3 regions of the Methylobacterium sp. 174MFSha1.1 genome follow, and region 2 is predicted to be linked to each of the others. Evidence: riboswitches for the same ligand, from Rfam matches in the RefSeq annotation. Region 2 holds a riboswitch; each other region holds the start of a gene.
The links. A riboswitch is a leader RNA that binds a small molecule or an ion and turns the genes downstream of it on or off. The one in region 2 is predicted to bind thiamine pyrophosphate.
Positions count from the first base shown of each region.

Region 1: it holds a riboswitch for thiamine pyrophosphate, as region 2 does, so the genes downstream of both, thiO (glycine oxidase ThiO) here and BM430_RS22390 (LuxE/PaaK family acyltransferase) in region 2, are expected to answer to the same signal.
Region 3: it holds a riboswitch for thiamine pyrophosphate, as region 2 does, so the genes downstream of both, thiC (phosphomethylpyrimidine synthase ThiC) here and BM430_RS22390 (LuxE/PaaK family acyltransferase) in region 2, are expected to answer to the same signal.

Region 1 is NZ_FPCB01000004.1:40,873-48,550, forward strand. It holds gene BM430_RS00195 (DUF2798 domain-containing protein) at 38-292, opposite strand; gene BM430_RS00200 (adenylate/guanylate cyclase domain-containing protein) at 554-1,801, shown strand; TPP riboswitch at 1,851-1,981, shown strand; gene thiO (glycine oxidase ThiO) at 2,047-3,252, shown strand; gene thiS (sulfur carrier protein ThiS) at 3,249-3,461, shown strand; gene BM430_RS00215 (hypothetical protein) at 3,849-4,061, opposite strand; gene BM430_RS00220 (hypothetical protein) at 4,150-4,395, opposite strand; gene ybaL (cation:proton antiporter domain-containing protein) at 4,506-6,329, opposite strand; gene BM430_RS00230 (hypothetical protein) at 6,491-6,763, opposite strand; gene BM430_RS00235 (DUF2147 domain-containing protein) at 6,908-7,492, shown strand.
Region 2 is NZ_FPCB01000027.1:16,008-23,685, forward strand. It holds gene BM430_RS22370 (ABC transporter substrate-binding protein) at 1-832, opposite strand, end outside; gene BM430_RS22375 (ABC transporter permease) at 840-1,589, opposite strand; gene BM430_RS22380 (ABC transporter ATP-binding protein) at 1,586-2,377, opposite strand; gene BM430_RS22385 (acyl-CoA reductase) at 2,367-3,815, opposite strand; gene BM430_RS22390 (LuxE/PaaK family acyltransferase) at 3,826-4,902, opposite strand; TPP riboswitch at 4,984-5,109, opposite strand; gene BM430_RS22395 (TetR/AcrR family transcriptional regulator) at 5,443-5,982, opposite strand; gene BM430_RS22400 (RidA family protein) at 6,137-6,547, shown strand; gene BM430_RS22405 (AmpG family muropeptide MFS transporter) at 6,555-7,678, opposite strand, start outside.
Region 3 is NZ_FPCB01000018.1:26,479-34,156, forward strand. It holds gene BM430_RS16515 (ATP-binding protein) at 1-978, opposite strand, end outside; gene thiC (phosphomethylpyrimidine synthase ThiC) at 990-2,870, opposite strand; TPP riboswitch at 2,929-3,040, opposite strand; gene BM430_RS16525 (restriction endonuclease) at 3,178-3,552, shown strand; gene BM430_RS16530 (acyltransferase family protein) at 3,822-4,961, shown strand; gene BM430_RS16535 (type 1 glutamine amidotransferase) at 4,969-5,820, opposite strand; gene BM430_RS16540 (transglycosylase domain-containing protein) at 6,068-7,678, shown strand, end outside.

The sequences.
Region 1 (7,678 bases), on a different contig from region 2:
GGCCCGGCAGGCAAATCGCCTGCCGGGCCCTTCTTCGTCAGCGCGGCGGCGCCACGATCCGCGCCACCGCGCGCCGCACCAGCGGCAGCACGAGCAGCAGCGTCGGGAAGGCGACGAGCCAGGAGAAGCCCCAGGCGCGCGGCCAGTGCCACACGAGGTCCGGAGTGACCCCGTGGGCGAGCAGGGTCGAGATGCCGGAAACGACGCAGGTCATCAGGACGGAGAGGAGGAACGCGGTCACCAGCGGCGCGGAGGAGGCCGGCAGGCGTCGCGGAGAGGAAGGAGAAGACATGACACGTCTTTCGGAACAGGCTCTCGGCCCGGACGATGCGGCACGCACCCGCCCGGTGCCAATCACCTGAGGGAGCGCGTTGCTTGACGTGAGACGCTTACGGCCGGCCGGAGCATGGCCCGGCGACGAACTCAGGCTTAGCAGGACCGAGGGCCGATGCCAAGGAGGTCCGATCCCGGGCCGGCGGGCCGGTTGTCCGTAGCCAAGCCTTCTCCGCGATCAAGCCTTGCCGTCCCGCGGCGCAACGCCCATGTCAGACCCATGTACGACCAGCCTCGCACCAACCCGGTTCCGACGCCCACGGCCGCGGCGGACGGGTCGGAGGCGAGCGACATCCCGATCGGCCTGTTTCGCGACTGCGTGGCGCTCCGCGACTGGCTGCTCAGCGAGGGGGCCAGATTGCCGGAATCCGGCGACCTCCTCGCCGGCATGGCCGAGCGGCTGAACGACCTCGGCGTGCCGGTCGACCGCGCCACCACCGCCATCGACGCGCTGCACTCGGACTATTCCGGCGTCGGCCGGTTCTGGACCCGGGAGGACGGCGTCAGCTTCCGCCTCTTCCCGCATGGCGAGGCCAGCGAGAAGGCGCTCGCCCGCAGCCCCTTCGCCCATGTCTACGCCACCGGCGAGTGGCTGATCCTCGACCTGCGCGAGACGCCGGACGACCGCTTCAGCATCGTCCCGGAGCTTAAAAGCGCGGGCTTCACCCATTACATCACCGTGCCGCTGTTCTTCACCAACGGCACCAAGAACGGCGTCACCTTCGCGACCCGAGATCCGCGCGGCTTCGGCGACGACGACCTGGCGATCCTGCGCTTCATCGTGCCGACCCTGTCGGCGGTGATGGAGATGCGCGGCCTCAACGCCCGGCTCGACCACGTCTTGCGGGTCTATGTCGGCGACGGGCCGCATCAGGCGATCCTCGCCGGCTTCATCCGCCGCGGCCAGGTCGAACGGATCCGCTCAGCGATCCTGTTCGCCGACATGCGCGGCTATACCCGCCTCACCGATGCGCTGCCGCCCGAGGCCTCGGTCGAACTCCTGAACACCTATTTCGACTGCCTGGTGCCGCCGATCGAGAGCGAGGGCGGCGAGGTGCTGAAATACATGGGCGACGGCCTTTTGGCGATCTTCCGCGAGAGCGGCGACGATCTCGGCGGCGCAGCGCAGGGCGCCCTCTCGGCGGCGCAGGCCGCGCTCCGCCGCGTCGAGGAGGCCAACCGCGCCGGGCGCTTCCCCACCCGCATCGAGGTCGGCATCGCGCTCCATCACGGCGAGGCGGCCTACGGCAATGTCGGATCGGGCGCGCGGCTCGATTTCACGGTGATCGGCCGTGACGTGAACCTGGCCAGCCGGCTGGCCAAGCTCAACAAGGTCCTGTCCGAGCCGCTCCTGATGTCGAAGCCCTTCGTCGACTTCCTGTGGGGCGACCCCGAATTGCTCGGCACCCACCCCCTCGACGGCTTCGCCGAGGAGATGGCGATCTACCGTCCGGGCAAGGGTGGTTGAGACGCGGATGAAGACCGGTTGACGGCGGGCCCGTCCCTCGCCAGATAGCGGGTGTTCCAGGGAGATCCCCGACAAGGGGCTGAGACACCGCTGGACCGGCCTTTCAGGCCCGGTCAGCGCGGAAATCCTTCGAACCTGATCCGGCTCATACCGGCGTAGGGATTGGACAGGATCCTCGTGGATCCGCGCGCATCATCCGGCCACCGGGCGCAGTCCACTCTCTTCGGGCCACCGTGGAGACGAGGGTGCACGCGCAGACGATCGGACGGCGGGGCGGACCGAGCCCGAGCCCGGAGAGCGACCGGTTGCCTGAACGAGCCGACGCCGCGGTGATCGGCGCCGGGCTGATCGGCCTGTCGGTCGCGTGGCGCCTGGCGCGCGCGGGCCTCTCCGTCGCGGTGATCGAGCGCGGCCGCGTCGGCGACGGCGCCAGCCTCGCTGCCACCGGCATGCTGGCCGCGGCCGCCGAGCACGAGCCCGGGGGCGAGGTTCTGTCACCGCTCTGCCTTGAAAGCCAGCGCCTCTGGCACCCGTTCCGCGACGAGCTGGAGGCCGAATCGGGCCTCTCCATCGATTACCGCCGCGAGGGCACACTGGTGATCGCGCTCGGTCGCGACGAGGTCGAGCGGCTGCGCTTCCGCCACGAGTTGCAGCGCCGCGACGGTCTGTCCGTCGAGTGGCTGTCCGGACCCGCCATCCGCGCCCGCGAACCGGGCCTGCGCCCCACCGTCACCGCCGGCCTCTTCTGCCCCGACGACCACCAGGTCGATCCCGCCCGCGTGATGGCCGCCCTGCGCCAGGCCTTCCGGGCCGCGGGCGGGCGCCTCGTCGAGGGGACCATGGTCACCGCGCTCACCCGCGAGGGCGGCCGGGTCACCGGCGTCGAGACCTCCGCCGGTACGTTCAGGGCCGGCACCGTCGTCCTCGCCTCCGGCGCCTGGGCCGGGGAGGGGGGGCTGGTGCCCGACCTCGCCCTGCCGGTCCGCCCGCTCAAGGGCCAGTCCATGGCGCTGCAGATGACGCCGCGCAGCGGGCTTCTCTCTCACGTGGTCTGGACCGAGCAGGTCCACATGGCGCCGAAGGGCGACGGCTCGCTCATCGTCGGCGCCACCGTCGAGGAGGCCGGCTTCGATCCGCACCTCACCGGCGGCGGCCTCTACGCCCTGCTGGAGGGCGCCCGCCGGGCGCTGCCGGGGGTCGAGGAGATGCGGGTGGAGGGCATCTGGAGCGGCTTTCGCCCGACCTCCGACGACGACGCCCCGATCCTCGGCGAGGCCCGGCCCGGCCTGGTGCTGGCCGCCGGCCACCACCGCAACGGCTACCTCCTGGCCCCGGTCACCGCCGAGGCCGTCGCCACCCTGATCCTGTGCGGCGAGACGCTGCCGGTGGCCGCGCCCTTCGGCCTGTCCCGGTTCGCCCCGCCGCCCTCCCTTCGAAGCGAGACCGCATGAAGCTCCTCGTCAACGGCGAATCCCGCGACAGCGAGGCCGCCACCCTCGACGCCCTGTGGCGCCAGGAGACCGCCGACCTGGACCTGCCCGGCCCGCAGGGCTTCGCCATCGCGCTCAACGGCGCGGTGGTGCGCCAGCGCGACTGGGCGGCGACGGCGCTCGCCGAGGGCGACCGCGTCGAGATCGTGCGGGCGATGCAGGGGGGGTAGGAACGAGCGTCCGTCTTGAACGACGTAGCCGTGCGTCGCGAGGTATGGGCCCATTCCCGTCCAGTTTCATCCCCGCCCTTTCCCGGACGACTGGAACGAAGTGGAAGGAGATCCGGGATCCAGCACAGATGTCGCGAAGCGTCCGCCTGTCTGCACCGTTGCAAGAGACAGAGCCGCTTCGCGGCGAGTCCTTGCGCTGGATCCCGGATCTCCTTCCGCTGACGCTGCAGTCGTCCGGGAAAGGGCCGTGCCTTGCGACAGGCAGCCAGGCTGAAAGCACTGTGCTCGTGGGCCTCGACAGGTCCGACGACGCCGTGATGCTCGTATTCAGGGCGCGGGTGAGGGTCTGGACCGGCGTCCCGATGATCTCAAGCCGTGACGAGGTCTTCAGAACCCCCCGGTCCGCCACAGCGCCAAAGCCGCCGCGACCAGCACGGCGACCCAGGTGCCGGCGACCAGCGTCAGCACGCGGCGGCGCCCGGATCGGGGGCGGTTGTCGTTGGCCGCGCGGCGCAGCCTCACGGCGGCGGCGGCGTAGCCGTGGGTGGACGCCGCGATCGTGGCCGGGCGGGCAGGGGCGGTCTTGCGCAGGCTCGTCATGGCGATTCGTGCTCGTCGGACGACGATAGCACGCGCGCGAGCGGAACGTGAGCCGGCCGAACGACGCAAGCCGTGCTGTCTCATGCCGTCAGGACGAGAGCCGGACGGGGCGGGCGACGGATCGGGGGGCGTGTTCGTCGATCCAGTGCGGGCTGAGCACGGCGCCGTCCTCGGTCACGATCCACGGCAGCGCCTCGGGATCCTCCGCCGCGACGGCCGCCGCCAGGGCGGCGCGCAGGGTGGGATAGCGGCGCGTCTCCCGCGGCCCCGGCGCGGCGCGGGCGCCGTGCCAGACCATCAGCTCGGCCGGGCGCTCCATCTGCGGCTGCGACATCGTCGGACTCCTCTCGGGCGCGCCGAATCCTCGACGAGCCGGAAGAACGATGGCGGATCCGAGCTGTGGCGACGCTTACCGGATGATTGCGATTCGGTAACGAACCCGAGTCACGACTCCGCCGAGGCCTCGCGGTGCGGCCGCAGCTCGGGGGCGCCGAGTTCGGGCTCGGCCTCCGCCGCGGGCTCGGCCCGGCTCTCGGCCCGGCTGGTATCGATGAACAGGCGCGCCTCGCCCTCGCTCAGCCCCAGGCTGCGCAGGGAATAGAGCGCCATGCCGAAGCCGACCTCGCGCTCGGCCATCAGCACCAGCCCGACCTTGTCCTCCTCGAGGTTGCGCCGCTCGGTGTCGCTGTGGGTGCGCACCACCGTGTCGATCCCCGGATTGGCCTCGCGGGCGATCTCGATCAGGCGGCGGGCCTGGTGCGCGTCGGGGCTCGCCACCACGAGCAGGCGCGCCCGCCCGATATCCGCCGCCTCGAGGATGCCCGGCGCGCCGGCATCGCCGAACACCGCCGCGATGCCCGCAGCTCGCAGTTCCTCGACCCGACGCCGGTCGCGCTCCACCACTACGAAGGGCAGCTCCCAGGCCGCCAGCGCCTTGCCGATCGCACCGCCGACCCGGCCGTAGCCGACCACGACCGCGTGACCCGCGCGGCCCTTGGCGTGGCTCGAGACCGCGATCTCTTCGCCGCCGCGCTCGAACCGGGCGGCGAGGCCCGGCCGCGACTCGATGAAGCCGCTCAGGCGGGCCAGGGCCGCGAAGATCAGCGGATTGAGGGTGATCGAGAGGAGAGAGCCGGCCAGGATCAGGTCGCGCCCCTCCGGCGGCAGCAGCTTCAGGCCGATGCCGAGGCTCGCCAGGATGAACGAGAACTCGCCGATCTGCGCCAGGCTCGCCGCGATGGTGAGCGCCGTCGAGAGCGGGTGGCGGAAGGCCAGCACGATCGCGACCGCCGCGAGCGACTTGCCGACCAGGATCACCGCCAGGGTGGCGAGCACGGCGAGCGGCTCGCGCAGGAGGATTGTCGGGTCGAACAGCATGCCGACCGAGACGAAGAACAGCACCGCGAAGGCGTCCTGCAGCGGCAGGGAATCCGCCGCGGCCTGGTGGCTGAGGTCCGATTCGGCCAGCACCATGCCGGCGAAGAAGGCGCCCAGCGCGAAGGAGACGCCGAACAATTCGGCCGAGCCGTAGGCGATGCCCAGAGCCAGCGCCAGCACCGCCAGGGTGAACAGCTCGCGCGAGCCGGTGCGGGCGGCCTGGTCGAGGAGCCAGGGCACCACCCGGCGGCCGCCGGCCAGCATCAGCCCGGCGAAGGCCGCGACCTTGGCCAGCGTGAGCCCGAGGGTGAGCCAGATGTTGCCGTCGCCCGCGATGCCGTGCGCCGCGCCCGCGCTCTCGCCGCCGAGCGGCCCGGCGAGCGCCGGCAGCAGGACGAGGGCCAGCACCATCGCCAGGTCCTCGACGATGAGCCAGCCGACGGCGATGCGGCCCTTGTCGGAATCGAGGAGGCTGCGCTCCTCCAGCGCCCGCAGGAGCACCACCGTCGAGGCGACCGAGAGGGCGAGGCCGAAGACGAGGCCGGCCCCCAGCCCCCAGCCCCAGGCGAAGCTGAGTGCCAGCCCCATCAGGGTCGCGACCGCGATCTGCACCACCGCGCCGGGCAGCGCGATGGCGCGCACCGACATCAGGTCGCCGATCGAGAAGTGCAGGCCGACCCCGAACATCAGCAGGATCACGCCGATCTCGGCGAGCTGCCCGGCCAGTTCCGCGTTGCCGACGAAGCCCGGCGTGTGCGGCCCGACCGCGACGCCCGCCAGGAGATAGCCGACCAGCGGCGGCAGCTTCAGCCGCTGCGCGAGCATGCCGCCGATGAACGCGAAGACGAGCCCGAGGGCGATGATGGCGATCAGCTCGGAGGCGTGCGGCACGGTCGGGTCAGCTCCTTTTCGGATTGCGCCGCCGCAGGGGCAGCCTATTCTCCGAAGATTAGCAGACTTTCCGGGTTCCCGCGGTGCTGCACCGCACCAAAACGCACCGACGCTCCCCGAAATCCCCGCATCCGGCGAGCGGCCGTGGGAGCGTGCGGGCTTCAGCGCCCGATGGGCCGCCGGGCGGCACCGGCCGCGCGGGGAAGCCGCGGCAGGCTGGCTCCCGGCCGGGCGGCGAGCACGATGACGATCGCCCCGAGGGTGGCGGAGGTCATCACGAGGAGCTCGGTCGTGAACATGCGGCAGCCCTGGCGGTGACGGGACGCCGCTGTGCGGCAGTCGACAAGATCGAACGAAAATTCGGCATCGCTCGCCGGATGGACGATTGCCGCCCGGCGGTGCTGCTCTAGCTCGCCGCAGGAGCGGCCGGCCATGTGACATCCCGCCGTGAGGCAGCATGTCCGCATCGACCGCCCACGATTCCGACGCAATGGGCCGGCCTCTGGCATCCGGCCGCGCGATGCGGCATCAGCGACGGACAATGACGTGCGCGGGCCGCACCAGACGAGGGTATTAGTATGAAGAAGGTCCTGACCGGGGCGCTCGTGGCCCTCGGCCTGTCGTCGGGCGCAGCGCTCGCGGCACCGAAAGACCCGAGCGGAACTTGGTTGACCGAGGACGGCCGGGCCCGCATCCGGATCGAGAAGTGCCCGGGCCGCGCCGACCGGGTCTGCGGCTACGCCGTCTGGCTGAAGACTCCCAACGACGACAAGGGCCAGCCCCGGGTCGACTTCAAGAACACCGACGCCAAGAAGCGCAGCCGCCCCTCGCTCGGCCACCAGCTGATCATGGGGCTGAAGCCGAACGCGGATAACCGTTACGAGGGGCAGATCTACAACGCCGACGACGGCAAGCTCTACGACGTCTCGATCTGGACCGAGGAGCCGGCCGAGCTCAACGTGCGGGGTTGCCTGATGGGCTTCCTGTGCGGCTCCCAGACCTGGACCCGCGTGAACGACGTCGCCCCCGGCCAGCTCACCGCCGCCACCGGCGCCCCGAACGGTCCGCGGCCGGACGCCGAATGGGCCGCGGCACCCAAGGCCGCCGCCCCCGCGGCGCCGGCCAAGCCCGCGGCCGCGCCGGTCGCCGCGCCGAAACAGTGAGGCGGCGTCCGAACGATCCGTTCGGCAATCGCCCCGGCAGGTCCGCGTGGTGCCTGGGCGAGGCCGAAATCCGCATCGTGGAAGCGATCCGACGGGATCGCTCGAAGCGAGCAGTCGGATTTCGGATGAGACGCGTCCCGACCGACCGACCCGCGTAGCGGACGGTGCTTCTGGCGAGCTTTCATC
Region 2 (7,678 bases):
ACACGCTCGACGCGTTACGCAGGCGGATGACCTCGCGGTTGATCGCCTCGTCGCGCCCGTTGATCGCCCGGGTGACGGCGAGCCGCGCCGCCTCGTCGGGCTTGGCGATCATCCAGGCGGCGGAATCGCGGTAAGCGGCGAGGAAGCGCGTCAGGAGCGGCTTCCTGGCCTCGTAATCCTTGCGCGTCACCACGAAGATGTCGCTCGGCAGGTTCAGGTGGTCGCGCACCGCGATCACGTCGACCTCGCCGAGGCCCTTGGCGCGGCCGACGAGCAGCCCGGTATCGGTGGCCGCCGTCGCGTCGACCTGGCCCTGGATCAGGGGGGCGAAGTTGAGGAGGCCGGTCACCTCGACCGTGACGTCGCTCTCCTTCAGCCCGGCGCCGGCGAGCAGCAGCAGCAGGTGCTGGCGCGTGCCGCTCGCCAGGCTGTAGACGCCGACGCGCTTGCCCTTGAGATCGGCCACCGAGCGGATGCCGCGCGCCTTCGGGGCGACGACGTTGAACACGTTCTGCGGATAGATGTTGTAGACCGCAACGAGGTCCGCCCCCTTGTCGAGGGCGAGGTAGAACGAGGCCGGGTCGGTGAAGGCGATGTCGGCCTGCCCCGAGAGCAGCGCCTGGATCGCTGAGCCGCCGCCATTGCCCGGCACGTAATCGAGGGCGATGCCGCGGGCCTTGAACAGCCCGTGATCGGGCTCGGCGAGCAGGTTGGTGATCTCGCTGATCGGCTGGCTCCAGCCGCCGACGGTGAATTTGTCGAGGTTCTGCGCCAAGGCCGGGGAGCCGAGACAGGCGAGGGCGAGGAGAACGAGGAAGCGGAACGCGCGCATGGTGGGGTCAACCTCTGGCGTAGCGGCGCAGGATCAGGAACTCGAGCCCCCGGGCGGCCTCGTAGACCGCCATCCCGAGGGCGGTGATCACCACGAACAGGGCGACGATCAGGCTCGAATCCATCACGCTCTGGGCGGCGATGATCGAGGCGCCGAGGCCCTGGCGCCCGCCGACGAACTCGCCCACCACCGCGCCGACGAGCGCGAGCACGATGGCGACGCGAAAGCCCGCGAGGATCACCGGCAGGGCGGTGGGCAGCTTCAGGCGCAGAAGGGTCTGGGCGCGGCCCGCCCCGAGCATCCGAAAAAGCTCGCGCTGGCCGGGCTCGACCTGGGCCAGGCCCGTGAGGGTATTCTCGAAGAGCGGGAAGAAGCAGATCAGCGCGGTGATCACCACGGTCGGCGTCAGGCCGAAGCCGAACCACAGGATCAGGAGCGGGCCGAGCGCCAGCTTCGGCACCAGCTGGCTCGCCAGTACGTAGGGGCGCAGCACCCGGTGCAGCGCCGGCCACTCGCCGAGCAGGATGCCGGCGCCGAGGCCGAGGACGGTGCCGGCGAGGAGGCCGAGCGCCATCTCCGTCACGGTGACGCGCAGGTGCGGCCAGAGCCGGCCCGACGCCACCTCGCCCCACAATGTCTCGACGACGGCGGAGGGTGCCGGCAGGACGAGGGGCGAGACGGCGCCTGAGCGGCACCACGCCTCCCAGGCGACGAGCAACGCCGCCAGCAGCAGGGCGGAGGCGAGCCGCGTCCTCACGCCGCCCGTCCGATCGCCGGGGCAGGGCTATTCGAGGGCGCACCGTCCATGATCGCGCGGAGCGCGCGGCACACAGCCCCGAAGGCGGGCTCGTAGCGGATCCCCGGCGGCCGGGGCCGCGGCAGCGGCACCGCGCCTTCGTGCACCAACCGCCCGGCCGCCATCACGCCGACCCGGTCGCCGAGATACGCCGCCTCGGCGATGTCGTGAGTGACGAAGAGCGCGGCGGTACCGCGGGAGGCGCAGAGGCGCAGGAGGTCGTCCTGCAGCTCCTCGCGGGTCAGCGCGTCGAGAGCGGCGAAGGGCTCGTCGAGGAGGAGCAGGTCCGGCTGCGTCACCAGCGCCCGGGCCATCGCGACCCGGCTCTGCTGCCCGCCCGACAGGGCGGCGGGGCGGCGCTCCGTGAGGTCGCCGAGGCCCATGGCCGCCAGGAGGTCGCGGGCAGAATCGCGGTCGGAGGCGCGGGGCCGGCGCGCGAGCGAGACCGGCAGCAGCACGTTGTCGAGGGCCGAGAGCCAGGCGAGCAGGGTCGGGGCCTGGAACACGAAGCCGACGCCCGGGGCAGGGCCGGTCACCGCCCGCCCGTCGATCCGCACCGTGCCGGCATCCGGCGCGAGCAGCCCGGCGGCGAGCTTCAGCAGGGTGGTCTTGCCGCAGCCGCTGCGGCCGAGCAGGCAGTGGATCGCCCCGCGGGGGATCGCCCAGTCGACGCCCGCGACGGTCTCGGTCGGATCGCCGGGGAAGCGGTAGCGCACGCCGTCGAGGACGAGAGACGGCTCAGTCGGCATAGGGCGCGAAGCCTTCCGCCGCCGCCTCGGCGCCGGCGTCGATCTCCGTCATCGTGACGAGGTCGAGCAGGCTGAAGCGGCCGTCATGGTGCCAGCCGGCCTCCGGCGCGGTCATCCGGCCGATGGCGGTGATCCGGGTGACGCCGACCGCGGCTAGGTCCTCCGCGAGGGCGAACAGCCGCGCCGGGGCGGCGGCGATCCCGGCGGTCTGGAGGTAGGCGCGGTGCGGCGCCACCAGGGCCGGCACCTCCGCGAGATCCTCCACCGCCACGACGGCCACGCTGCGGTTGAGGCCGGACGGGCTTAAAGCCGTGGCGGCATCGAGCAGGACGACGCTCCAGGGATCGGCCGGGTCGCCGAGCAGCGTCGCGCCCCCGTCGAGGGCTCGCATCTCGTGGCTGCTGCGCCAGGCCGCGATGGTGGCGGCCTCGCCCGGATCGAGGCGCCGACGCGGGTGGCGGCTCGCGAGCGCCGCGAGTTCGTGGGCGAGGTGGCGGGCGAACTCGTCCGGCGCGACCGGAGCACCGCGCTCGACGAACAGCATCTGCGGCGCGTAGCAGCCCTGCTGCTCGTAGCGGGCGATGTCCTGGGCCGCGAGCCGCGCCAGCGGCCCGGCGCGGCGGCTGTCGAGCGCCTCGCGGGCGACCATCGCGAAGCCGATGCGGTGGCCGTGCGGCAGGAACCGGGTGGTGACCGGCACCTTGGCGCGGAGCGCGGCCAGCGTCTCGTTGCCGCCATAGGCCATGATGCAATCGGCCTCGCCCAGGAAGGCACCTTCCGCCCCGCCGGCCCCGCCCTTCCACCAGGTGACCGCCAGGCACTCGCCGAGTTCGGGATCCGCCTCCGCGATCAGATGCGCGAACCACCCCGCGGTCAGCGGCTCGGCCGAGGCGAGCTTGCCGATGCTGCCGGCCTTGACCAGGAGCCCCGAGACGAGGCTCCACAGCGGCAGGGCCGGGACGTTGCCGGCCCAGACGTGGAGCAGCAGGTCGGGGCCTCGCGCCCGCACGAACCCGCCCTTCACCGCCGGCTGGAAGCCGTCGAGCACGCCCGGATTCGAAAAATCCTCGGCGAGGAAGCGCAGGAGCTGCGGCCGCCGGAAGGTTTTGAGATAGCTCGACAGGCCGAGCCGCACCGTCTCGCGGTCGTAGCCGGTGACGACCGGCAGGAGCGCCTCCGCCTTGCGGCGCACCGGGTGGGTGCGGTCGAGCAGGCAGGCGCTCGCCCGGTCGATCGCCGCGACGATCCGGGCCGTCTCCATCCGCCGCAGGGTCGCGCGGGCGCGGACGTGTTCGCACAGGGCCTTCGCCTGATCCTCGTCGAGATCCGGCAGGGCCACCGCGACGGTCTCGCCCCAGGCGCGGTGCTCGACGATGCGCCGGCCGATTCTCTCGGCGGGAAGACCCGGCAGGTGACCGGCCTGCTCCAAGACACTCATCCCGGGATGCTCATCCCTGCGCGGCGGCCAGGAACTCGGCCACCGCGACCGAGCAGCCGCGCGAGGCCGAGCCCTCGACCCGGCCGAGGAGCTTGAAGCCGCCCGGCGCGATCACCCCGGCATCCTCGGTCAGGATCGCCGAGACCGAGTTGAAATGGGCGAGGTCGTGGTGGACCAGCACGCCGGTCTCGCCCGCGGGCAGGTCCTGGCCGGTCAGCGGATCGACGACGCGGCTGCGGATCCAGTGCGGGCCGGACTTGACCGGCCGACAGACCGCGTTGCCGTCGTCGTAGAACTGGGTGCTCAACTCGGTCATGCCGTACATGTTGAGGCACTCGCTCCGCGGGACCCCGAAGGCCTGCGAGAGCCCGTCGTAGAACGCGTCCGGCTCGATCTCGCGCGACTGGCCCTTGAAGCCGCCGGTGTCGAAGAGAAAGCTGCCCGCCGGCAGGGCGAAGCGGCGGCCCTGCTCGTCGAGCGCGTCCATCACCGGTACGAAGGCGTAGGTGGCGCCGAGGAGCGCGACCGGTTCGCCGGTGGATTCGGCCTGCGCCAGCATTGCCAGCAGCGCGTCGAGGTCGAGCCCGCCGGGACCGACGAAGACTGCGCTATCCTCGGTGCCAAAATGGTCCTTCGCCAGCGCGAGGTAATGGGCGAGGGAGGAGTTCGGCAAAGCCGCCTCGTCCGGGAACAGGATCCCCATCCGGATCTTCTCCCGCCCGCGCATGATCCGGGCGGCGAAGCCCGTGAGCATCGAGGCGTCGTAGACGTGAAGCGTCGGGTGGTAGCTGCGGCCGCGCCCGCTGCCGGTCGTGCCGCTCGTCATGAACACCCGCTCGGCCTCCTCGGGCGGGCAGCAGCTCAGGGTGAGGTCCTTGAATGCCTTGATCGGCACCGCCGGGATGTCGCGCCAGCGCCGCACCGTCAGCGGCGTGCGCCCGCGCTGTTGCGCGAAGCGCCGGTAGGGCGCGTTGTGGGCGAACTGGTAGGCGAAGACCCGCAGGGCCAGGGCCTCGAACTCGGCCTCGCTCGCGCCGGGGCGTCCGATGAAATCGAGGAGCGCCCCGACGATCTCCGCTTGCGACATCACGGCCACCTCGCGCCCATCCCGGGCGACGGCCAGTCCGGCGGAGATCATGCGCGAAAAGACGGCTGTGACGGCCCTGAGCCCTCGCCGGTCCCGCATCCCTACGCCGGCATGACCCGGATCAGGTTCATAGGGTCACCGCGGCGTCCGGACGGATCCGAACCGGCGGAATCTCAGCCTCCTCGCGAGGCCCCCCTGGGAGCCGGGGAGAGTGGGGGGTGTGGGGGCGGGTGTCAAGTTGGGCTCGATGGCCAACACGGATGGCCGCACGTCTCGGCGCATCGACGCTTCATCGTAAGCCACACCCTTTCCCGGACGACTGAAGCGACAGCGGAAGGAGATCCGGGATCCAGCGGAAGAAGTGCCGCGTAGCGGCTCTGTCTGTTGCACCGTTGCAGGCAAGCAGACGCTTCGCGATTTTTCGTGCTGGATCCCGGATCTCCTTCCGCTGTCGCTCCAGTCGTCCGGGAAAGGGCTGCGGGTGTTCGTCGGCCCATGTGGTCCGGCGAAGGGTACTGCCACGGACCCGGCGACGAGCGCTCAAGGCCGCGCCAACCCCTCCGCCAGCCGCCCGAACGCGTCGAGCGCCTTGGCCAAGGTCGCCTCCGGCTCCCCCGACGCCGCGACCCACAGGGCCGCGTGGAGCGAGGCGCCGTTGAGGAGCCGCGCGGCGGCCTCCGCGTCCACCGGGGGGATCGCCCCGTCGGCGACGAGGTCCCGGATGCGCCGCGTCGTCTCGGCGAGGCAGGCGTTCTGGCTCGGCCATAGCGACGGATCGCCGAGGAAAGCCGGGCCGTCGAGGAGCAGGATGCGCTGGATCTCCGGCTCCAGGGCCATCTCGATATAGGCCCGGTACTCGTCGAGGAGGCCGCGCCACGGATCGGTGGCCCGCGCGCCGACGGCTGCCAAGCGCACGGCCATCTCGGCGTCGATCTGCTCGATCACCGCGTGGAGCAGACCCTTCTTGTCGCCGAAATTGTGATAGAGCGCGCCCCGCGTCAGCCCGGCCGCGGCGGTCAGCTCGTCCATCGAGGCGGCGGCGAAGCCCTTCTCGGCGAAGGCCGCCCTGGCCGTCCGCATGAGCTTCTCCTTCGTCTCCTCCATCATCTGCGCGCGTCGCCCGGCCACCCCGACCCCCACTCATTTCCGCATACGGTACGTATGTGAATTGACATACGGCGCGTATCCGTGCTCTCTCACATACGTCACGTATCTCAAATCGAGGAGACGATCCATGGCCCCGGCTCATTCCAAGCGCGACGCCGTCTTCCCGCCCGGCCGGCAGGCGCTCTACGAGAAGCACCGCTACTCCGCGGCGATCCGCTCCGGCGACCTTCTGTTCGTTTCCGGCCAGGTCGGCAGCCGCGAGGACGGCTCGCCGGAGCCCGATTTCGAGGCGCAAGTGGCACTTGCCTTCGCGCGACTCTCGGCGGTGCTGGCGGCGGCGGGCTGCACCTTCGACGACGTCGTCGACGTCACGACCTTCCACACCGACCCGGCGGCGCAGTTCGACGCGGTGATGCGGGTGCGCGATCGTGCGATCGGGGCGGCGCCCTATCCGAACTGGACGGCGGTCGGCGTGACCTGGCTCGCGGGATTCGACTTCGAGATCAAGGTGATCGCGCGCATTCCGGGCACGGCCTGATCCCGGATCAGGGTTTCGCCGGCGCCTCGTCCGAGATGCCGACCTTGGCCCAGACGGTGAAGGCGAGCAGCGCCACCGGCACGCCGATGAGCGAGGTCAGGACGAAGAACAGGGGAAACCCGGTCCGCTCGACGAGGAAGCCGGAGAACCCGGCCAGCACGCTGCCCGGGAAGGCGCAGAGCGAGGTCAGGAGCCCGAACTGGCTCGCGGCGTGCTCGGTCGAGGCCAGCGTCGACATGTAGGTGATGAGCACCACCGACGCGAAGGCGTAGGCGAAGTTGTCGATGCCGACGGTGACCGCGAAGGTCCAGAAGGCCTGGCCGCCGTCGCCGCCATGCGCCGCCAGATAGGCGAGGCTCAGGTGAGAGGCCGAGGCCGCGACGGTGCCGATGAGCAGGCTCGGCAACATGCCGATTCGCGGGATGAGGGCGCCGGCGAGGAAGGTGCCGCCGAGCCCGATCCAGAAGCCGAACAGCTTGGTGACGGTGGCGATGTCGGTGTTCGAGAAGCCCTGGTGCTTGAACAAGGGCACCGCCATCGCGGTCGCGACGTAGCCCGGCATGCGAAAGCCGGCGACCAGCAGCAGGATCGCCGGCGCCATCGGGCCGAGGCGGCGGAGAAGGTCGCGGATCGGCGCCCAGACCGTGTCGACGAGGCCGGCGCGGGCTGCGTGGGGCGTCTTGTCCGAGGGCGGCTCGGGGGCGAGCACGGCCGCGACCATGCCGACCAGCATCAGGGCGCCCATGACGAGGTAGGCGCCGCGCCAGCCGATCCGGTCGGCGAGGAACAGTGCGCCGGCCCCTGCCGCGAGGTTGCCGATGCGCCAGCCGATCTCGGTCCAGGACGACAGCACGGCCTGCTTTTCGGGCGGCCGCACGCTGGTGATGCGCCAGCCGTCGATGACGAGGTCGAGGGTCGCGCCGGCAAATCCCAGCGCCACCGAGAAGGCGATCGTCCAGGCGAGCCAGTGGGCCGGATCCCCGAAGGCGATGCCGGCGAGCATCGCCATGACGGCCGCCTGCGCCACCACGATCCAGCCGCGGCGCCGGCCGAGCATCGCCCCGAGGAGCGGCGGGTCGTAGCGGTCGAGGAAGGGGGCCCACAGGAACTTGAACTTGTAGGCCAGCGTCA
Region 3 (7,678 bases), on a different contig from region 2:
GCGGCCGAGGCCGAGCGCCTCCGCCTGGTCGCGCAGGGCCTGGAGCGGCGCCGCGATGCCGCGGGCGAAGGCGAAAGCGAGGAGCGCCGCGACGGCTGCCAGCATCCCGCCGAGCCCGGCGAACCAGACGAGCGACGCCCGGACCGGCGCCGCCAGCGCCTCCTCCGGCACGCCCACGGCGACGCGCCAGTCCGGCACGCCGGCTCGCGCATAGGCGACGAAGAACGGGTCGCCCTCGAGCGAGGTGCCGCGCCAGCTGCCCTCCGGGCCGTTGGCCGCGCGCAGCTCGTCGGGGGCCTGCGTGCCGGTGAAGCGCTCCGGCGCCCGGGTGCGGGTGAGCACCCTCTGGTCGCGGTCGATCACCGTCAGCACCCAGGCCTTCGGCACGCCGCCGGAGGCGAGCACGTCGCGGATCCGCGAGGTTGGCAGGGAGAAGGACAGGAGGTAGAGCACCGCGTCGCCACCCCGGCGCACCACCGGCACCGTCACCCGGAAGCGACCGTCGATCACGCCCGAGACCGCCGGGCGGCCGTTCAGCGCGCTCGCATCCGCCGCGTCGAGGCGTTCCGCCATCGGCTCGGCGCCGAGGTCGATCAGCCGCCGCCCGTCGGGGTCGCGCAGGGTCGCCGGCAGCCCGCTGCGGCGATAGAGTTCCTGCATCTGCTCGCGGAAGGCCGTGACGTCGCCGCGCTGGAGCGCGTTCGACAGGCTCAGGGCCTCGAGCGTCGCGATCAGGCTCGCGACCTCGCGGTCGACCGCCGCCGCCTCCATCCGGGCGCGGCCGAGCGCGTCGGCCTCCAGGCGCTCGCGGGCGGCGCCGGCGAACTGCCACAACACCACGCCGCCGAAGATCAGGATCGGCACCGCCAGGCCGAGGGCGAAGACGACGAGGCGGCGCACGATGGAGCCGGGACGCGACCGTCCCGGCGCGAGTGTCGGGGCAGGCCCCGGCGGGGCTGCTTGGGCCTGCATCAGCATGAAATGGGGTCCTACTCGCCGGGCTCGACGTAGAGCCTCCCGCCAGCGCCTAAGAATTCCGCCGATTTTTGGGCCATGCCGGCCGCCCGGGCCGCTTCGCCGAGCGGTGTGGCCTCGTTGACCACGGCGCTCGCCGCCTCCATCGCCAGCACCTCGGCGCGCAGGTCCTGGGTGATCTTCATCGAGCAGAATTTCGGGCCGCACATCGAGCAGAAATGCGCAACCTTGTGGGCGTCCTTCGGCAGGGTCTCGTCGTGGTAGGCGCGCGCGGTGTCCGGATCGAGGGAGAGGTTGAACTGGTCCTCCCAGCGGAAGTCGAACCGGGCCCGGGACAGGGCGTCGTCGCGCAGTTGCGCGGCCGGGTGGCCCTTGGCGAGGTCGGCGGCATGCGCGGCGATCCGGTAGGTGATGACGCCGGTCTTGACGTCGTCGCGGTTCGGCAGGCCGAGATGCTCCTTGGGCGTCACGTAGCAGAGCATCGCGGTCCCGAACCAGCCAATCATCGCCGCGCCGATGCCCGACGTGATGTGGTCGTAGCCCGGCGCCACGTCGGTGGTGAGCGGGCCGAGGGTGTAGAACGGCGCCTCGCCGCACTCGGCCAGCTGCTTCTCCATGTTGACCTTGATCTTGTGCATCGGCACGTGGCCGGGGCCCTCGATCATCACCTGGCAGCCCTTGGCATGGGCGACCTTGGTGAGTTCGCCCAGGGTCTCCAGCTCGGCGAATTGCGCCGCGTCGTTGGCGTCCGCGATCGAGCCCGGACGCAGGCCGTCGCCGAGCGAGAACGACACGTCGTAGGCCCGGCAGATGTCGCAGATCTCCTCGAACCGCTCGTAGAGAAACGATTCCCGGTGCCCGGCGAGGCACCAGCGCGCCATGATCGAGCCGCCGCGCGAGACGATGCCGGTGACGCGGCGCGCCGTGAGCGGCACGTGCGCGAGGCGGAGGCCGGCATGGATGGTGAAGTAGTCCACCCCCTGCTCGGCCTGCTCGATCAGGGTGTCCTTGAACACCTCCCAGTCGAGCTTGAGCGGGTCGCCGCCGACCTTCTCCAGCGCCTGGTAGATCGGCACCGTGCCGATCGGGACGGGGGCGTTGCGCAGGATCCAGCCGCGGATGTTGTGGATGTTGCGTCCGGTCGACAGGTCCATCACCGTGTCGGCGCCCCAGCGGATCGCCCACACCATCTTCTCGACCTCGTCCGCCGCCGAGGAGGTCACGGCCGAGTTGCCGATATTGGCGTTGACCTTGACGAGGAAGTTGCGGCCGATCGCCATCGGCTCGAGTTCGGTGTGGTTGATATTGGCCGGGATGATCGCCCGCCCGCGCGCCACCTCGTCGCGCACGAAGTCCGGCGTGATGAAGGGCGGGATCGCTGCCCCGAAGCTCTCGCCGTCGGCGAGCTTCCCCTCGGCCCCCGCCAGCATCGCCTCGCGGCACAGGTTCTCCCGATGGGCTACGTAGATCATCTCCTCGGTGACGATCCCGGCGCGGGCGAACTCATATTGCGTGACGCGCTCGCCGGGAGCGCCCCGGCGGATGGTGCGGGCGGCCGGGCACGGCGCCACCAGCCTGTCCTCGCTCGCGAATCCGTTGTCCTCCGGCCGCACCGCCCGGGGGGCGACCGGCGCGTAGCCGCGGCCTTCGATCCAGGACTTGCGGATCTCGGGCAGCCCGGCCGCAAGGTCAATGCGCGCATCCGTCTCGGTGTAGGGGCCGGAGGGGTCGTAGACCCGCACCGGGGCCTCGCCGGGATCGGAGAGCGCGATGGCGCGGTAGGGCACGCGGAGGTCGGGACGGTCCCTCGGCGAGGCATAGGCCTTCGCCGAGCCGGTGACCGGCCCGGTGGTGACGCGCGTCGGCGATCCTGCGGCGAGGATGGGTGCGTTCATGGATCTCTCCCGGGGAGACGATCCGGCCTCGAGGCGCGAGGACGCACGGGTCACGTCGGTCATGGCAGGTTCCCGTCCCTCCGCCGGTACGAACCGGATCAGGTTCAAGGGTCAGGACGCACGCTCGTCCAATCTCAGCCCCAGATGGCGGGGCTCCCCTCGGTAACGGGGGGACTGTCGGGTGGGGAACGGGGTTTGTCAATCGGGGGCCGCGAGGGGGTGCTGCGGCATCCCGGCCCCTGTCTTGAAACGCACGGACGCCGCGACCCAGATACGGAGGACAATCCTCACCGCTCGGGAGCTTGCCTTGGGACGCCGTGACCGGCGCTGGCGCGACGACGACCCCTCCACCCACGGCCCGGCCACGCGCGAACCGGTGGTCTGCCCGCTCTGCGAGCGGCCGATCCCGCGCGACGCCCGCCAGAGCAAGCATCACCTGACCCCGAAGCTGAAGGGCGGCACCCACGGCGAGACGGTGCAGCTGCACCAGATCTGCCACTCGGCGATCCATGCCCGCCACAGCGAGGCAGAGCTGGCGCGCCGCCTCAGCGACGTCGAGAGCCTGCGGGCCGAGCCGGAGATCGCCCGCTTCCTCGACTGGATCCGCACCAAGCCGGACGACTTCCACACCGCGACGCGCATGACCAGGACGCGGCGGGACTCGAAGCGGAGTTATCGGTAGCGGCCATTTCTGGCAGATGAGAACGCGTCCGCTTCCCGCGACGGGCGGTGCAAGCTCCGTCGTCATTCCGGGCTCCGCTGCGCGGCCCCGGAATGACTCAGAGGACTTCAACATCGTCGAGAGGGCCAACAAGCGTCAGAGCACGCCGGGTGGAAGCTACTCAGGACAGTAAATCGATCGTTGCGAATCCCGGCACGATTCGACCCGCCGACCGTGCGCCGATCTTTACGTCTCCCTGCGAGCCTCGGGCCATCCTCGTGGAGACGCCGATGTCCGCCCGCCCCAACACCGAACCCGCCCTCTCGGTCCGGCCGGACGATCCGGTGCGCCCGCGCGCCGCGCCGGAGGCCGGGCGCCTCGCCTGGGTCGACGTCGCGAAAGGCATCTGCATCATCCTGGTGGTGATGATGCACTCCACCCTCGGGACCGGCGAGGCGATGGGGGGCGAGGGCTTCATGCACCACGTCGTCGAGTTCGCCAAACCGTTCCGGATCCCCGACTTCTTCCTGCTCTCCGGCCTGTTCCTCGGCCGCGTGGTGGACCGCGACTGGCGCCTCTTCGCCGACCGGCGCATCGTCCACTTCACGTATTTCTACCTGCTGTGGATGGTGCTGCAATCGGCGGTGAAATACGGCCAGATCACCGACGGCGCTGGCCCGGGCGCCTTCCTCGCGCACCTCGCCCACGGGTTGATCGAGCCGTACTCGACCCTGTGGTTCATCTACCTGCTGGCGGTGTTCTCGGTCGCCGTGAAGCTCCTGCGCCGGGTGCCCGGCCCGGTGCTGCTGATCGGCGCCGCGCTGCTGCAGCTCGCCCCCATCCACACCGGCTCGACCCTGATCGACGAGTTCTGCGACCGCTTCGTCTACTTCGTCGCCGGCTATCTCTTCGCGGCCCGCATCTTCGGGCTGGCCGACTGGGTGCGGGCGCGGTCCGGCCTGGCCCTCGCCGCCCTCGCCGGCTGGGCGCTGATCGAGGGCGCCCTGGTCTTCACGCCGACCGGCTTTCCCTCGCGCCCGAACCTGGCGAGCCTGCCGGGGGTGAGCCTCGTGCTCGGCGCTGCCGGGGCGCTCGCCATCGTGGCGACGGCCGCCCTGCTGACCCGGGCCGGCGGCCCGGTCACGGCGATGCTCCGGGCCTGCGGCGAGCGCTCGATCGTGATCTACCTCGCCTTCTTCCTGCCGATGGCGGCCCTGCGCACCGTGCTCGTGAAGAGCGGGATCATCGAGGATATCGGCCTCGTCTCGCTTCTCGTCACCGCGACCGCGGTGGCTTTGCCCCTCGGGATCGAGCGGCTGGTGCGCCACACCCCGGCCCGGTTCCTGTTCCGCCGCCCGGCCGCCTTCCACCTCGTCGGCGAGGAGCGGCCCGGCCCGGCACCCCGCCTCGCGGCGGCCCGCACGACCTGAGGCGGCGTCAGCGCCGCCTCTCCGCCGCCGGCCGCACCAGGTGATCGAGGAAATTCCGGATCTCGCGCCGGCGGCGCTCAGGGACCAGCACCTCGGCGGCGACGCCGAGGCGCCAGGCGAGGTCGGGGCGTCCCTCCGGATCGTGGTGCAGGTCGCGGAAGGCATCGGCGTAGGCGTGGAGTGACGCCTCGTCCCGGCACAGGCCCGCCTCGACCACGCCTTGCGTGGAGAGCCGCAGCATCGCCGCGACCTCGTCGAGGTCGAGCTCGGGATGGTACTGCGTGCCCCAGAACACCCCCTCGCCGAGGCGGATCTCGATCGCCTGGACGTCGAGGCGGTCGTTGCCGGCGAGGACGCGGGCCCCCGGCGGCGGGTCGATGACGGCGTCGTCGTGGATCGCCGGCGCGTCCCAGGCCGCCGGCCGGCCGGCGAGCAGCGGGTGCCCCTCCCCGGCCTGCGTCCGGCCGATAAAGCGGGCGAGCCCGTATTCCGGACCGCGCGGGTTGCGGGCGGCGCGGCCCCCGGCGATCGTCGCGGCCACCTGCACGCCCCAGCACGAGCCGAAGACCGGGAGGCCGGCCTCCAGGGCCGCCTTCACCAGGTCGCATTGCCGCGTCACCGCGGGACCGCCCTCCTCCACGTGCAGGGTCGAGCCGGTGAGAACCAGGGCGTCGCACTCGGACAAGGCCCGGGGCAGCACCGCATCCGCATCGGCCGGGGCGACGAGATGGCAGCGGGCGTCGGGGGCTAGCGCCCGCAGGATGCCCGCATAGGTCTCGGCCGAGGTCTTGTCGCAGACCGTGAGATGCGTCTCGCGGCCGGCCCGGTCGTTCCCGTCGGCCACCAGAAGGTGCAGCATGTCGGCTCCTTGTTAGAGCGACCGCAACGCGGCCAAGGATGCGCCGTTCCGGCACGGCTTGCCGCAGCCCCGCGGCCACAGCGCTAAGTCACGACGATCGTTCGACAAAATTTCGGTTAACGGCCCTTAAACCCGCCTCATTTAGCGTCTCTTGAGTACCCCCGCGTGGGCCGGCGACACCCCGCGCAGGCCAGCGACACCCTGCGTGGGCTGGGATTGTCCGGGGCGTGAAGGGGAACGCGGCGGGATGGCGAAGGGACGCGAGCGCAAGGGTCGGGTCGAGCCGCGATTCGAAGCGGACGGGCCCGCCGACCCGGCGGCCCTCGACCTGCGCCTCTCGCGCGGCGACCGGGCGGGAGGCGGCGTGGCGAAGGGGACCTCCAGACCGGCGGCCAAGGCTGCCTCGAAGCCTGCCCCGAAGCGCGCCAGCCGCGCGGCGGCCGCGCCGCGGCGCCGCCGGCGCTCGTTCCTCGGCACCCTGGTCTACGGCACCATGGTCCTCGGCCTGTGGGGCCTGGTGGCGGTCGCCGGCATCGTCGCCTATCACGCCTCGCAGCTGCCGCCGATCGACCAGCTCGCGGTGCCCAAGCGCCCGCCCAACATCGCGATCCTGGCCGCCGACGGCTCGCTGCTCGCCAATCGCGGCGAGACCGGTGGGCGCACGGTGAGCATCCGCGAATTGCCGCCCTACCTGCCGCGCGCCTTCGTGGCGATCGAGGACCGGCGCTTCTACGGCCATCTCGGCATCGACCCGGTCGGCATCGCCCGCGCCATCGGCCAGAACCTGACCCGCCGCGGCGTGGCCCAGGGCGGCTCGACCCTGACCCAGCAGCTCGCCAAGAACCTCTTTCTCACCCAGGAGCGCACCGCCTCGCGCAAGATCCAGGAGGCGATCCTGGCCCTGTGGCTGGAGCACAAGTACTCCAAGGACGAGATCCTCGAACTCTACCTCAACCGGGTCTATTTCGGCGCCGGCGCCTACGGCGTCGAGGCGGCGGCGCAGCGCTACTTCGCCAAGCCCGCGAAGGACGTGACGCTGGCCGAGGCCGCGATGCTCGGCGGCCTCGTCCAGGCGCCGTCGCGGCTGGCGCCCAACCGCAACCTGCCCGCGGCGCAGGCCCGGGCCGCCCAGGTGCTGGCGGCGATGCAGGAGCTGGGCTTCGCCAAGCCCGCCGATGTGCAGACGGCCCTGGCCCAGCCGGCGAAGCCCGCGCGGGCGAAGGGCGGCGGCTCGGCCAACTACGTCGCCGACCTCGTGATGGACGTGCTCGACGACTATGTCGGCAAGATCGAGACCGACGTCGCGGTGCAGACCACCGTCGATCCGGCGCTCCAGGGCATCGCCGAGCGGGCGCTGGTCGACGAGCTGAACCAGAAGGGCGGGCGCTACAACGTCGCGCAGGGCGCCGTGGTGTCGATGCGGCCGGACGGGGCGATCCGGGCGCTGATCGGCGGGCGCGACTACGCCCAGAGCCAGTTCAACCGCGCCACCACGGCCAAGCGCCAGCCCGGCTCGGCCTTCAAACCCTTCGTCTACCTGGCGGCGATCGAGCGCGGCCTGACCCCCGACACGGTGCGGGACGATTCGCCAGTGAACATCAAGGGCTGGAGCCCGGAGAACTACTCGCGCACCTATAGCGGCCCGGTCACCTTACGCGATGCGCTGGCCCACTCGCTCAACACCGTGGCAGTGCGGCTCGGCCAGGAGGTCGGCCCCAAGGCGGTGGTGCAGACGGCGCAACGCCTCGGCATCACCTCCCCGCTCCAGGCCAATGCCTCGCTGGCGCTCGGCACCTCCGAGGTCACGCCGCTCGAATTGGTGGGCGCCTACGCGGCCTTCGCCAATGGCGGCATGGGG